3 regions of the Aeromicrobium halocynthiae genome follow, and region 3 is predicted to be linked to each of the others. Evidence: predicted binding sites of a transcription regulator. Region 3 holds the regulator's gene; each other region holds the start of a gene.
The links. The regulator LexA, encoded in region 3, represses DNA repair genes until DNA is damaged. The targets are predictions, from matches to a motif close to TCGAACANNTGTTCGA.
Positions count from the first base shown of each region.

Region 1 (5,102 bases), on a different contig from region 3:
CGCCCTCGTCGAGCGGCTCGTCGCGGCCCGTGTGCTCATGCCCGACGACGTCCGCGAGCAGCTCATCGCCTGACGCCGTCCCGGGCCCGGGTGCTGATCGGTGTCTCTGCAACCTTGTGGCCGACCTTCGGGTTGCCCAGGCACCGATCGGGAGGGTATGCGCTGATCGGTGCCTCCTCAACCGTCTCGAGCGCCTCTGGGTTGCCGAGGCACCGATCGGGCAGGCAGCCGGCCCGCACGCCCCACGCGGGGCGACGGTGGCCTGGCTCACGGGCGTACGATCGAGGCATGGACCAGCCGGGCATCCCAGACAAGTTCGCCGCCCTCGGGCTCACCTACGACGACGTCCTGCTGCTGCCGGGCGAGACCGACGTCGTCCCCAGTGACGTCGACACCACCGCCCGACTGACCCGCGAGATGACCCTGCGCATCCCGCTGCTGTCCAGCGCCATGGACACCGTCACCGAGTCGCGCATGGCGATCGCGATGGCCCGCGAGGGCGGCATCGGCATCCTGCACCGCAACCTCTCCATCGACGACCAGAGCTACCAGGTCGACCTCGTCAAGCGCACCCAGACCGGCATGATCCCCAACCCGGTCACCATCGGCCCCAAGGCGACGCTGGAGGAGCTCGACGAGATCTGCGGCGAGTACCGCGTCTCCGGTCTGCCCGTCGTCGACCCCGACGACACCCTGCTCGGCATCATCACCAACCGCGACCTGCGCTTCACGCCCGTCGCGGAGTGGTCGAACACCCTCGTCGCCGACGTCATGACCCCGATGCCCCTGGTCGCCGGTCCCGTCGGCATCAGCCGCGAGGACGCCTCGGCCCTGCTGCGCCAGCACAAGCGCGAGCGCCTCCCGATCATCGACGAGGACGGCAAGCTCACCGGCCTCATCACCGTCAAGGACTTCGTCAAGTCCGAGCAGTACCCGATGGCCAGCAAGGACGCCGAGGGTCGACTCCTCGTCGGCGCCGCCGTCGGCTTCTTCGGCGACTCCTGGGAGCGCGCCAACGCACTGCGCGAGGCCGGTGTCGACGTGCTCGTCGTCGACACCGCCCACGGCCACGCCCGCCTGCTGCTGGACATGATCCGCCGCATCAAGGCCGACAAGGTCTTCGACGGCATCCAGGTCATCGGCGGCAACGTCGCCACCCGCGCCGGTGCCCAGGCGCTCGTCGACGCCGGCGTCGACGCCGTCAAGGTCGGCGTCGGGCCCGGTTCCATCTGCACCACGCGTGTCGTCGCGGGCGTCGGCGTGCCGCAGGTCTCGGCCGTGTACGAGGCGTCGCTGGCGGCCAAGCCGGCCGGCGTCCCCGTCATCGCCGACGGCGGCCTGCAGTACTCCGGCGACATCGCCAAGGCGCTCGTCGCCGGCGCCGACACCGTCATGGTCGGGTCGCTGCTCGCGGGCTGCGAGGAGAGCCCCGGCGAGCTGATCTTCGTGAACGGCAAGCAGTACAAGACCTACCGCGGCATGGGCTCCATCGGCGCCATGGCCTCGCGCGGCAAGAAGTCCTACTCCAAGGACCGCTACTTCCAGGCCGACGTCGCCAGCGACGACAAGATCGTCCCCGAGGGCATCGAGGGCCAGGTGGCCTACCGCGGCCCGCTGGGGGCGGTCGTCCACCAGCTCGTCGGCGGGTTGCACCAGTCGATGTTCTACGTCGGCTCGCCGACCATCCCCGAGCTGCAGGAGCTCGGCCGGTTCACGCGCATCACGACCGCAGGGCTCAAGGAGAGCCACCCGCACGACGTCCAGATGGTCGTCGAGGCGCCCAACTACTCGGGCCGTCGCTGACCCCTCGTGCTGGCTGACCGCTGGGGCGTCGACGAGCGGGACATTCGGCGACGCTACGGCTGCGACGAGCTCCTGCCGGACGCGCCGATGCGGGTGCTGCGCGGGGTCGACGTCGACGCGCCGGTCGACGTGCTGTGGCGGTGGGTCCGGCAGCTGCGCCTCGCGCCGTACTCCTATGACTGGATCGACAACGGCGGACGACGCTCGCCCCGGACCCTGCGCGACCTGCCGGAGCCGGACGTCGGTGACCCGTACACGGCGTTCCGGGGTCGTCCGATCGGCCGCGTCGAGGCCGTCGACCCGCCGCGCGAGCTGACGGTCTCGTTGATCGGTGCGGTGATGACCTACCCGCTGACCGAGCGCCCCAGGGGTGGATCTCGGCTCGTGTTCGTGATGCTCGCCCGCGGCCGCCGCCCCCTGCTCGACCTGCTGAGTGCCGGCGACCTCGTCATGGCCCGCCGCCAGCTCCTCACGCTGAAGGAACTGGCCGAGGAGACGATCTGACCCCCGGTGGTCTGGGGGTCCCCCCTGCACGGAGTGCTCGGGGGCGTAGCGCGGACCGCGCCGAAGGCGCTGGTCCGCGCGCATCAAGGCCACGCCCGGACACCGCGGACTCTCCGAAACCGACTGTCGGTGGTCGAGCGTATGTTTGATTCATGGACATCGGGGAGAGCACGAGCGAGGAGGCCATGACCGCGGCCACTCGCGCGGTGGCGCGGGCCGAGGCAGTTCAGTACTGCTCGATGCTCGCGTTCCGCGACGCCGAGGAGGCCCGCATCAGTCGGCTCGACGGCTCGATGCGTCAGCTCGTGGAGCGCTCGGCGATCCCGATGTCGATCGGTCAGGCGATGGGCCTCTCGGAGAACCAGGTCTGGTCGCGGCTCGCGATCGCAGACCGGATGGTCGCCCACGCCCCCGCCTGCTGGGCGGCGTTCTGCGACGGTGTCATCGATGCCGCCCGGGTTCGGGAGATCTCCGCCGGGCTCGATCGGTTGGAGCGCGAAGAGTCCTGGCAGCGGCTCGACGAGACCGTGCTCGCCTACGCCACCACCCACACCACTGCTGAGCTGCGTTCCTGGATCAAACGGTTCGTCACCCGCGTCGAACCCGACGAAGCACTCGAACGAGCAGAGAAGGCCCGCGAACAGCGCTACGTCGCCCTGCACCACCTCGAGGACGGCATGTCCTGGCTCTCGGCCTACCTGCCGTCCCACCAGGCAGCGGCGGTGATGAAGCGCCTCGACCGCGCCGCCCGCATCCCCGTCGACGACGAGGACGATCGCACGTTGCCGCAGCGGACCGCCGACCTGTTCGTCTCCTGGCTCACCCACGGCGAGACCACCGACCTCCCCACCGTCACCGGCGACATCGCCGTCACCATCGAGGCGGACGTCCTCACCGGACTCATCGATGGGCACGCCGGATCCAGTGATGGCGAATGGTCCGCCCCGACGTCGTGGATCCTCGACGACCTCGACCCCGACGACACCTTCTGGCACCGCATCATCACCGACCCCGTCCACGGGAACACGCTGGCTCACGACTACGTCGGCAGATTCGCCCCCGAAACCCTGGCGAAGGCCATCAGGTTCAGGGACGGCGTCTGCCGCGCACCCGGATGTCGAGTCCCGGCGGAGAGATGCGACCTCGACCACCGAGAACCCTGGCCCACCGGCCCCACCAACGGGGACAACATGTGGGCACTGTGCAGGAGACACCACTCCATGAAGGGCCACGACGTCCTGCGATGGATCCTGCCCACCGGACGCACCGTCGCCGCCTGAAGGGCTGAGCACGCCCCAGACCGGGACCGCGGCGGAGCGCCCTCTGCCCGTAGGGTGTCGCCATGGCTGAGATCGAGATCGGGACCGCCAAGCGCGGCCGGCGGGCGTACTCCTTCGACGACATCGCGATCGTGCCGAGCCGGCGCACGCGCGACCCCGAGGAGGTCTCCACCGCCTGGCAGATCGACGCCTACCGCTTCGAGCTGCCGGTGATCGCCGCCCCGATGGACTCGGTCATGAGCCCCGAGACCGTCATCGCCCTCGGCCGGCACGGTGGCCTCGGTGTCCTCGACCTCGAGGGACTGTGGACCCGCTACGAGGAGCCCGAGACGCTGCTCGCCGAGATCGCCGGGCTCGACCCGTCGTCGGCCAACGCCCGCATGCAGGAGATCTACGCCGAGCCCATCAAGCCCGAGCTCATCACCGCACGCCTGCAGCAGATCCGCGACGCCGGCGTCACCGTCGCCGGAGCGCTCTCCCCGCAGCGCACCAAGCAGTTCGCCGACGTCGTCGTCGCCGCCGGAGTCGACCTCTTCGTCATCCGCGGCACCACCGTCTCCGCCGAGCACGTCTCCGGACAGACCGAGCCGTTGAACCTCAAGGAGTTCATCTACGAGCTCGACGTGCCCGTCATCGTCGGCGGGTGCGCCACCTACCAGGCTGCGCTGCACCTCATGCGCACCGGCGCCGCCGGCGTGCTCGTCGGCTTCGGCGGGGGAGCGGCGCACACCACCCGCTCCGTCCTCGGCGTCGCCGTCCCGATGGCCTCCGCGGTGGCCGACGTCGCCGCGGCCCGCCGGGACTACCTCGACGAGTCCGGCGGCCGCTACGTCCACGTCATCGCCGACGGGTCCATCGGCCGCAGCGGCGACATCGCCAAGGCCATCGCCTGCGGCGCCGACGCCGTCATGCTCGGCTCGCCCTTCGCGCGCGCCACCGAGGCCCCCGGGCGCGGCTTCCACTGGGGCGCCGAGGCCTGGCACGCGGAGCTGCCCCGCGGACAGCGCGTCGAGTTCGGCACGTCCGGCTCGCTGGAGTCGCTGCTGTTCGGCCCTTCGTCCGTCCCCGACGGCACGATGAACCTCATCGGAGCCCTGCGGCGCGCGATGGCCACCACCGGCTACACCGAGCTCAAGGAGTTCCAGCGCGTCGAGGTCGTCGTCTCCTGAGTCAGGTGAGGTCGACGCCCGCCGCCTCCACCAGCGCCTCGACCCGCGCCCGTTCGGCCAGGGCCTCGCCGCGGCGACGCTCGGCCTCCAGGCGCTCGGGGATCTCGAGCATCGCGCACAGCTCGGCCAGCACGGCGTCGTAGGCCAGGACGGTCGCTCCGGCGCTCGCGCTGGCGGGATCCAGCGTGCGCACGGCGCGGGCCAGCGTCCTCGCGTCCCGGGCGACGTCCTGCAGCGGTCGGACCATGACTCGACGCTACGACGGTCCTCGTCCGACTGCCGAGAGGATGCGCACAGCACCTGTACAACTGGCATACCGACGGTATCCTGAAAGGCATGTCCGTCG
Region 1 is NZ_BAAAPY010000005.1:114,038-119,139, reverse strand. It holds gene ABD213_RS08950 (ABC transporter permease) at 1-73, shown strand, start outside; gene guaB (IMP dehydrogenase) at 289-1,803, shown strand; gene ABD213_RS08940 (hypothetical protein) at 1,810-2,307, shown strand; gene ABD213_RS08935 (HNH endonuclease signature motif containing protein) at 2,460-3,587, shown strand; gene ABD213_RS08930 (GuaB3 family IMP dehydrogenase-related protein) at 3,650-4,756, shown strand; gene ABD213_RS08925 (hypothetical protein) at 4,758-5,003, opposite strand; gene ABD213_RS08920 (succinic semialdehyde dehydrogenase) at 5,093-5,102, shown strand, end outside.
Region 1: a site for LexA is predicted at 2,441-2,456, ahead of ABD213_RS08935 (HNH endonuclease signature motif containing protein). Genes of this name have one in related genera too.

Region 2 (5,102 bases), on a different contig from region 3:
CATGCCGCCGACACCCCGCTGGTGGGGTCGGCGGCCGGTGAGGCGACCACGTCGCGCACGTACGGCGCGACGCGGGACGCCAGGCTCGGCGCCTTGAGGCGCCTCACCCCTGCGAGCAGCAGGACGACGCCGAGCCCGAAGGCGCCCCCGAGGGCCGCGCCCGTCACGCCAGGACCCGTCGTTCGGTGGGCAGCCGGCCGAGCCACATCATCGTCCGGTAGGCCACGAGGCACACGCCGGCGCCGACGCCCAGCACGACCGCCCCGGTCCCGCTGGAGTAGCGCGCGACGACGTCGCGCTGCAGGCTCATCGCGAGGAGCACCACCCAGGGTGCGGCCACCGCGAGTCGCGCCGCGTTGACGGTCCAGGACTGCCGCGCCTCGAGCTCGGCGCGCGTGCGCTGGTCCGCTCGGAGGAAGGCCGACAGCGAGCGCAGCATCCGGCCCAGATCTCCCCCACCGACCTCACGGGCGAGCCGCAACGCCTCGACGACGCGGTCTCCTGTCGGGTCGGCGAGCCGGTCCTTCAGACGCTGCAGCGACTCCTCGAAGCGACCGGAGGCCTGGTAGTCGCGCTCGAACGCACGGAACTGCTCGCGCAGGCCCTCGGGACCTCGCTCGCCGAGCTGGACGAGCGCCTCGGGCACGGACAGCCCTGCGCGGACGGCCGAGGCCAAGTTGTCGACGGCGTCCGGCCACAGCTCGGCGTGCTCGCGCAGACGCCGACGGGCCCGTCCTCGCAGGATCGCCACCGGCAGGGTCGCGGCCATGAGCCCGAAGGCCAGGGCGATCGTCGCTACGCCCGAGAGAACGAGCATCGCCAAGAAGGCAGCGGCGAAGGACCCGAGACAGCCGGCGAGCACGCTCCAGCCGGGCGCGTGGGGCAGGCCCGCCGCCACGAGGAGGTCACGACCCGGGACCCGCGACTCGCCGCGCCGACCCACCGGTGGGAGGAACCACCACGACAGCACGAGCAGGAGTCCGGAGGCCAGCATCAGGCCGACGACGACGTTCATCGTCGGCCGCCGTCGTCCGCGCCGGTGCGGGTGAGCCCGAGCACCTGGTCGAGGTCGACGCCGGCCAGCTCGAACGCCTCTCGCCGGGTGGGCACGCCGTGGCCTCGGACCATCACGCCGTCACGGCGCACGAAGACCGGGTCGGCCTCGACGTTGCCGTTCTCGACCCTGCCCGTGACGGCGAGGATCTCGCGCACCCGCCGTCGACCCTCGGCGTCGAGGCCGGTGTGGACGACGACGTCGACGGACGTCGCGACCGTGGGCACGACGAAGGCGGAGCCGATGTTCTCCCCCGCCAGCAGCGGCAGCGTGCAGAGCTTGACCAGCGCCTGGCGTCCGGAGCTGGCGTGGAGGCTGGCCATGCCGGGCAGTCCTGCGTTGAGGGCGAGGAGCATGTCGAGCGACTCCGCGGCGCGGACCTCGCCGACGACGATGCGGCTCGGGCGCATGCGCAGCGCCTCCTTCACGAGGGCTCGCAGGTCGATCGCACCGGTCCCCTCCAGGCCCGCCTGTCGGGTCTGCATCGCGACCCAGTCGGGGTGGCCGCACTGCAGCTCGAAGACCTCCTCGACGGTGATGAGCCGCTGGCTAGCAGGGATGGCCGCGGCGAGGCAGTTCAGCAGGGTCGTCTTGCCGGCCTGGGTGCCGCCGGAGACGACGATGTTCAAGCCCGCCCTCACGCACGCGTTCAGGAAGCATGCTGCCGGCTCGTCGATGGTGCCGAGCCCGACGAGGTCGTCGAGGGAGTGGGCACGGGCGACGAACTTGCGGATGTTGACCGCCGCGAAGTCCCGACTGATCCCCTCCAGCACGACGTGCAGACGGTGACCACCGGGGAGCATCGCGTCGACGAACGGCTGGGAGACGTCGAGCCGGCGACCTGACGTCGACAGCATGCGGTCGATGAGCTCGCGCACCTGTGCGGCGGTCAGCATCACCGACGTGAGCTCCGGCCGGCCCTCGCGGGCGACGAAGACCCGGTCCGGCTGGTTGATCCAGATCTCCTCGACCGTCGGGTCGTCGAGGAACGGCTGCAACGGGCCGAACCCGGCCACGTCGGCCACGATCTGGCCCACCACCCGCTCGGGCTCCTCCAGGGACCGCACCGCGCCGGTGAGCGAACGTCGCTCGTGCTCGGCCACCACGTCGACGGCGGCCTGGCGCACCGCGCCGGCATCGCGCTGCGGGTCGATCCGCCGGTCCCGCACCATCTGGCGCACCCGTTCGGACAGGTCGGGACCTGCTGGTGACGACGTCGATGAGTCCACGTCCATGCCTTCCCCCGAAAGCTCAACGAATGCCCGGCATCATGCCGCAGAACCCGCCCTGCCGGAACCCCCACCGACCGAACTGTGGACAGACGTCCGACGGTCCGTCCGAACGAAAGAGCCAGGCCCAACCCCTGGTATTCGATCACACGTTCTGTTATGATCATCACATGAGCGCTTCATCCCTCGCCGACCACCTCGAGGAGGTGGCGGCCATGCTGCGCTCGTTCCCGCCCGGCACCGACGCGCTGCGCGTGCTGCAGTCCGCATTCAACGCCATCGCCGCCGCGCAGGTCGAGCTCGTCGCCGAGGTGGCCGAGCGCGGAGACCACGAGGCCGAGGGCTGCTCCAGCATCAAGAACTGGCTGCGTGACCAGCTACGCCTCGACAGCGCCGCCGCCCACCGCCTCGTCGACGCCGGACGCACCCTGCGGCGCCTGCCCCGCGTGGCCGACGCAGCCGACACCGGCGCCCTCTCCCCCGAGCACCTGCGCTCCTTCTCCTACGCCCTGCGCCACCTCGACCCCGGCATCGTCGAGGACGCCCAGGACTGGATGATCGACCTCGCCCGCCACGCCCCGCCCAAGACCCTGCGCGACGCCACCGTCCGTCTGCGCGAAGCTGCCTACCCCGACGAGCTCGACGAAGCCTGGATCCGCGGCATGGACCGCCACGACATCCGCCTGAGCCCCGTCGCCGACGGCTGGCACCTCACCGGGTTCCTGCCCGCCGACACCGGCGCCGCGTTCCGCGCCATCCTCGGCTCCCTCTCCGCCCCCACCTGCGCCGACGACGACCGCCCCGCCGCCGAACGACGCATCACCGCCCTCGACACCCTGCTCGCCGGCATCCTCGAGAACGGGCTCCCCACCGACAAGGGCGTCCGCCCCCACATCGACCTCACCGTCGACCTCGCCCAGCTCGCCACCGACGCCGACACCACCACCGGCCGACTCGCCGGCTTCGGCAGCATCGGCCCCGCCCAGCTCCAACAGATCCTCTGCGGCGGCGACCTCACCCCCATCCTCACCGCCGGCAAGCACGCCACCCTCGACGTCGGCCGGCGCGCCCGCCTCGCCACACCCCACCAACGCCGCGCCGTCGGCCAGCAGCAGGACCGCACCTGCGCCGGACCCGGCTGCCACGCACCCGTCGTCCACGTCCACCACATCCGCCACTGGTCCGACGGCGGGCCGACCGACCTCAGCAACCTCATCGGCCTGTGCCCCGCCTGCCACCGCCTCGTCCACGCCGGGCGCCTGCGCATCGACCCCCGCACCCGCCGCATCGAGGCCACCGTCCGCCGACGGTCCCCCGGCAGGCTCCCGGACCTGGGCGCCGTCCGAGCCCGAGCACCGGCACGCGCGGCCCGGTCCGGCTGAGTCCAGCCGCGCGGTGAGTTGTCTCCTCACCACCCATCGGCCAAGATCGACACGTGTTCCGCCTCCCCCACAGCGCCGTCACGACGCTCCTCGCGGGCGCCCTCCTCCTGCTGACCCCCGCCGTCGCCACCGGCGAACCACCCCTCGACGTCGCCGGCACCATCACCGACGAGGCCGGCGTCCTCGACGACGACCAACGCGCCGAGGTCGACGCCGCCCTCGACGCCCACTTCGAGGTCACCCGCAGCCAGATCTTCGTCGTCTACGTCGAGACCTTCGACGGCCTCAGCGGGGCGGAGTGGGCCGCGCAGACCGCCCAGACCTCCGGCCTCGGCGTCGCCGACATCCTGCTCGTCGTCGCCACCCAGCAGCGCGCCTACGGCTTCGACGTCCCCGAGGACATCAGCGACGCCGACCTCGAACGCGTCGAGCGGGAGTTCGTCCTGCCCGCCCTGCGCAACGACGACTGGGACGGAGCCGCCATCGCCGCGGCCGACGGCTTCACCACCGTCCAGGAGGGCGTCGACATCCCCTGGACGCCCATCGCCCTCGGCGGCCTCGCCGTCCTCGGTGCCGGCGCCTACGGCGTCTACCGCACCCGCCGACGCTACGACCACACCCACCGCGTCCTCGACGAGCACGGCAACCCCGTCGACCCGGCCGCGATCCTCACCGACGAGGAGCTCGAGCAGGCCGCCTCCGCCGCCCTGCTCGCCGCCGACGACGCCCTGCGCACCGCCGAGCAGGAGGTCGGCTTCGCCGAGGCGCAGTTCGGGGCCGAGTCCACCACCGCCCTGCGCGGCGCGCTGACCACGAACCGCGAACGCGCCCGCGAGGCCTTCACCCTGCACCAGCGACTCGACGACGCCGAGCCCGAGACGGACGCCGAACGGCGACGCCTGTGCTCCCAGATCATCGCCATCGCCGAGCAGATCGAGGCCGACCTCGACCAGCACACCGACGACATCGACCGCCTCCGCACCATCGAGGCCGACCTCGAGACCGCACTGTCGTCCGTCGACGACCGCCTCGACGACGTCCGTGGCCGCCTCGAGCCCGGGCGATCGGCCCTCGCGCAGCTGCGGGCCAACCACCCCCGCGCGGAGATCTCCGCCGTCCAGGACAACCCCGCCGAGGCCCAGGAGCTGCTCGACGCCGCCGCCGCCGCCCTCACCGACGCACGCACCGCCCGTCCGGGCGACCAGCGCGCGGCCGCCCTGCACGTCCGCACCGCCGAGGCAGCCGTCGAGCAGGCCGCCGCCAAGCTGCGAGCCGTCGACGACCTCGCCACCGGGCTCGCGACCCTCGACGACGAGGCAGCTCGCCTCACGGCCCGGCTCGCCGCCGTCCAGACGTTCGTCGAGACGCACCGCGGTGCCGTCGGCACAGCCGCGCGCACTCGCCTGTCCGAGGCCGAGAGGCTCCTGCAGAGCCCCG
Region 2 is NZ_BAAAPY010000001.1:666,090-671,191, forward strand. It holds gene ABD213_RS03335 (type II secretion system F family protein) at 1-167, opposite strand, end outside; gene ABD213_RS03340 (type II secretion system F family protein) at 164-1,015, opposite strand; gene ABD213_RS03345 (TadA family conjugal transfer-associated ATPase) at 1,012-2,289, opposite strand; gene ABD213_RS03350 (HNH endonuclease signature motif containing protein) at 2,454-3,665, shown strand; gene ABD213_RS03355 (TPM domain-containing protein) at 3,719-5,102, shown strand, end outside.
Region 2: a site for LexA is predicted at 2,425-2,440, ahead of ABD213_RS03350 (HNH endonuclease signature motif containing protein). Genes of this name have one in related genera too.

Region 3 (5,102 bases):
GCGCGCACGGGGGAGGGCATCGAGGAGCTCCTCCTGGCGGTCGAGGCGGACCTGCCGCGCCCTGCGGTGCTCGTCGACCTCGTCGTCCCGTACGCCCGCGGCGACCTCCTCAGCCAGGTGCACGAGCAGGGCGACATCGAGACGCTGGAGCACGGCGCTCACGGCACCCACCTCGTGGCGCGGGTGCCCGAGGACCTCGCGCACCAGCTGCAGCACGCCTGAGCGGCCCTCGTCGCCTGCTGCGCTGTGGACGCCCGGGCCGGGTCACGCGGGTGCTGACCTAGGCTTCCGTGCATGCCTGAGCCGACGACTGCTCCGACCGTGCGGCCCACCGTGCGTACCGTCCTCGACGCCGCCGTCGACGCCGTCGGCGGCAGCGAACGGCCCGGCCAGGTGACGATGGCCGAGACCGTCGCGGAGGCGCTGGACCAGGAGCGACACCTGCTGGTGCAGGCGGGGACGGGCACCGGCAAGTCCCTCGGCTACCTCGTGCCGAGCATGCTGCACGGCGAGCGGGTCGTGATCGCGACGGCGACGCTCGCCCTGCAGCACCAGCTCATCGAGCGCGACATCCCCGCGCTGCGGTCGGCCGCTGCCTCGGTCGGTGCCGAGGTGCCGCACTGCGCGGTGGTCAAGGGCCGGGCCAACTACGCCTGCCTGCACCGGGTGCGCGAGGGCGTCCCGGACGACCAGGGGGTGCTCGTGGAGGTGCCCGAGGGCGAGCTGGGCGCGGAGGTCGTGACGCTGCGCCGCTGGGCCGAGGACCAGGCCGAGAAGGAGAGTGTCGGCGACCGCGACTCCGCCCCCGCGCACTCCGAGCGGGCGTGGCGCCAGATCAGCGTCAACCACCGCGAGTGTCTGGGCGCCACCCGCTGCTCCTACGCCGAGGAGTGCTTCGCCGAGCGTGCCCGCGACGACGCCGCGCAGGCCGACGTCGTCGTCACCAACCACGCGCTGCTGGCGATCGACGCGATCGACGGCGTCCCGATGTTGCCCGAGTACGACGCCGTGGTCGTCGACGAGGCCCACGAGCTGGCCGCGCGCGTCACGCAGGCTGCCACCGCGGAGCTCGACGCGGGCGCCGTCGAGCGCGCGGCGCGGCGCGCCCGCTCGCAGGTGCGGGGCGAACGTGCCGACCGTGCCGTCGACGACCTCACCGAGGCCGCCGACGCGCTCGGTGACGCGTTGAGCCACACGCAGGTGGGTCGGATCGAGCGAGCGGAGGAGGCGCTGTCCGAGGCCCTCGCGATGGTGCGCGACGCGGCCCGCAACGTGGTCTCCGCGCTGGTCAAGCCCGCCGACGAGAAGGACGGTGAGGACGCCGGCCGTCAGCAGGCCAAGGCGCAGCTGGAGGAGCTGCGCACGATCGCCGAGCGGATGGCTGCGGGCAAGGAGACGGAGGTGCTGTGGGTGGCAGAGACGCGCAGCGGCGCGCCGCTGCTGCGCATCGCGCCGATCGACGTCTCCCTCGCGCTGCGCGACCGACTGTTCGCCGAGAAGACCGTCGTGCTGACCTCGGCCACGCTGACCCTCGGCGGCGGGTTCGACCCGCTGGCGGTCTCGCTCGGCCTGCCTGCCGGGGACGAGGAGTCGTGGCGCGGCATCGACGTCGGCTCGCCCTTCGACTACGGCCGCCAGGGCATCCTCTACGTCGCCAAGCACCTGCCGGCTCCGGGCCGCGACGGGCTGCAGGAGGCGCAGCTGGACGAGATCGCCGCGCTCGTCGAGGCCGCCGGCGGACGCACCCTCGGGCTGTTCTCCTCGCGCCGGGCCGCCGAGGCCGCTGCCGCGGCGACGCGCGAGCGACTCCCGGACCTCGACATCTGGTGCCAGGGCGACGCGCAGCTGCCGGAGCTGGCGCGGCGATTCGCGGTGACGGACTCCACCTGCCTGTTCGGCACGTTGAGCCTGTGGCAGGGCGTCGACCTGCCGGGCTCGACGTGTCAGCTGGTGATCATCGACCGGGTGCCGTTCCCGCGCCCGGACGACCCACTCATGAGCGCCCGCCAGCGTCTGGTCGAGAAGCGCGGGGGCAACGGGTTCATGAGCGTCGCGGCGAGCCATGCCGCGCTGCTGCTGGCCCAGGGAGCCGGGCGGTTGATCCGCCGCGCCGACGACCGCGGGGTCGTGGCGGTCCTGGACCCCCGACTGGTCACCGCCCGGTACGGGTCGTTCCTGGCAGCGTCCCTGCCGCCGATGTGGCGCACCACCGACCGCGACGCCGTGCTCGGCGCGCTGCGACGACTCGACGAGTCCTGACGTCGCGGTCGGTGGGTCAGGGCTGACGCCCTGCGCTGGTCGGCCCCCGGGTCAGAGACGACGAAGGACCGCGGTGACCTTGCCCAAGATGGTGGCGTGGGTGCCGTCGATCGGGGAGTAGTTCTCGTTGTGCGGCATCAGCCAGGTGGCGCCGTCCTTGCGCTGGAACGTCTTGACGGTGGCCTCGCCGTCGAGCATGGCGGCCACGATCTCGCCGTTCTCGGCCATCGGCTGCTGGCGCACGACGACGAAGTCGCCCTCGCAGATCGCCGCGTCGATCATCGAGTCGCCCTGGACCTGCAGCAGGAACAGGGTGCCGTCGCCGACGATGGAGGCAGGAAGGGGAAGGACGTCCTCGACCCGCTCCTCGGCGAGGATCGGCCCGCCGGCGGCGATCGTGCCGACCATCGGGACGTACGTGGCGGCGGGGCGGGCGTCGCCGATGCCGGTGGAGTCGGCCTCGTCCTCCTCGGCCGGACCGAGCGTGCGACGGGCCTTGAGGACCTCGGGCAGGAAGATCTCCAGGGCACGCGGCCGGTTCGGGTCGCGCCGGACGTAGCCCAGACGCTCCAGGACGCGCAGCTGGTGCGCGACCGAGGACGTGCTGGCCAGGCCGACGGCGACACCGATCTCGCGCATGCTGGGCGGGTAGCCGTGCTTCTCGATCATCTCGCGCAGGAAGACGAGGATCTTCTGCTGCCGCTCGGTCAGGCCGGTCATCTCGTCGACCGGACCGTCGGGCAGCTCGCGCGGGGAGTTCTTGGAACCCTTCGGGCGGCCGCGGCGGGGTGCCTGGGCGGTCGTGCCCGCTGGCGTACCAGCCTCGGGGGAGTCGGAGGTCTTCGTGTCGTCGCTCATGTGATCACCGTAACGACCTCCACGGACAGATCCAAACATCTGTTCGATCGGCGTGTCGTGAACACGCCTCGCGAAACTTCTTGCGAAAAATTTCTGCCCGCGATTCCAGGCCTGATGGGGTCGATGTCGCTCCCGCGTTCGATTCGGGGCTGTTTTTGTCCGAGGTCTGTCGTAGTGTCGTACACGTGTTCGATCGAACGTCTGTTCCCCGTCGCACCACCCCGCGGCCCGGATCGAGTGACATCGCGGACCTCGGTCGGACACCTCACTCCACAGCACCCGTTCCCTTCCCCACGGAGGCACCCATGAGCACCATCACCCTCGCTCCCGGCCACTTCACCACTGCGCCCCGCACGTCGACGCGGCCCATCTCCTCGACCTCCGGCTCCGCCGGCGCGGTGCGCCTGACGCGTCGCGGTCGCCTCGTCGTGCTGGCAGCGGCCCTCGCCGTCATCGCCTTCGCCGTCGTGGCCCTCGGCCCGTCGGTCGTCGCCTCCGGTGAGCGGGGCGACGTCCCGGCCACCACGGTCGTGACGGTCCAGCCGGGCCAGACCCTCTGGCAGATCGCCGTCGAGGCCAACCCCACGGGCGACCCGCGCCGCACGGTCGACGACATCATGCGCATGAACGCGCTCTCCAGCGCCGGTGCCCTGCAGATGGGCCGCGAGCTCGCGGTGCCCGTCTACGAGTGAGGCACTCGAGAACGCTGTGAGGGGTGCGGCCCGAGCGGTCCGCACCCCTCACCGTGTCCGTTGTCGTGCGCGGATCGGGCTCTCTGTCGGGTTCACCTTTGCCGCCGCAGGCGTGACGTCCCCGCAGCCGGCGGTCCCGACCCTGCGCGCGTCGAGGCGACGAGCGGACGGGCATGATGACGCCATGCGCTTCCACGTCGTGGCCGACGACACCGATCGCGACGGCGGGTACGTCGTCGCTCGGCTGACCCAGCTCGGCTACCGCCCCGAGTGGCTCGACCGCGACGAGCTGCCGGTCTTCACCGATCTCGGCGAGTCGGCCCTCGTGCTGCTGCTCGGCTCCGAGCGCGGCGCCCACGAGCCTCGCTGGCAGGCGTCGGTCGAGGCCGAGGAGGCGCTCGTCCGTGCGGCGCTGCGCGCCGGCACCCCGGTGATGGGCATCTGCTTCGGCGCGCAGGTCCTCGCCCGCGCCCTCGGCGGCACCTCCTACCGGGGCGACGACCCCGAGGTGGGGTTCAAGCGGGTCGACACCGTCGACCCGGTCCTGTGCCCCGAGGGTCCCTGGGCGCAGTTCCACCGCGACGTCATGGTGCCGCCGCAGCAGGCCCGTGTCCTCGGCAGCAGCTGGTTCGGTCCGCAGTGCTTCACCGACGAGAGCCTCGGCACCCCGGCCATCGCGTGGCAGTTCCACCCTGAGGTGACGCCGCAGACCTATGCGCGGTGGGTCGACGAGGACGCCGACACCGTCCGACTGTCCGGCGCCGACCCGTCGCTGCTGAGGCGTCACGCCCTGCTGAGCGCGGGTCGTGCCGAGGCGTCGGCACACCAGCTCGTCGACGCCGCGCTGGCCTACCTGCGGGTGCGTCGGCCCTCACCGCAGACCTGAGGGCCACGTCGGCCGAGGACGCTCGCCCTCAGTCGCACGCCGCGGCGCGCAGGTCCGCCAGCGGTGTCATGGCGGTCAGTGCGGCGTCCTGCTCCTCGGATTCGACCTCCTCGAGAAAGCGCAGGTACTCCACGGCCGGCACTTCCTCCTCGGTAGGCCGCACGAAGCCGTCGGTGTAGAAGGCGCACTCGTCGGCGCCGACGAGGTCGGTGTCGACGAGCCACGTCTTCGGCGCGTCGATGCGGCCGAGGTCGTTCCCGCCGATGCCGATCGTGCGGCGCATGAGCACGATGCGCGGCTCGTCGACGTCACCGACGTAGTAGACCGCGTGCACCTCGAGCGTCACCAGCGGAGCGGGGGTGCCGGCGGCCTCGTCGGGGCTCCCTGCGTCGCCGGGCTCCTCGTCC
Region 3 is NZ_BAAAPY010000006.1:138,546-143,647, forward strand. It holds gene hflX (GTPase HflX) at 1-222, shown strand, start outside; gene ABD213_RS10100 (ATP-dependent DNA helicase) at 295-2,259, shown strand; gene lexA (transcriptional repressor LexA) at 2,311-3,117, opposite strand; gene ABD213_RS10110 (LysM peptidoglycan-binding domain-containing protein) at 3,423-3,809, shown strand; gene ABD213_RS10115 (type 1 glutamine amidotransferase) at 3,994-4,695, shown strand; gene ABD213_RS10120 (hypothetical protein) at 4,724-5,102, opposite strand, start outside.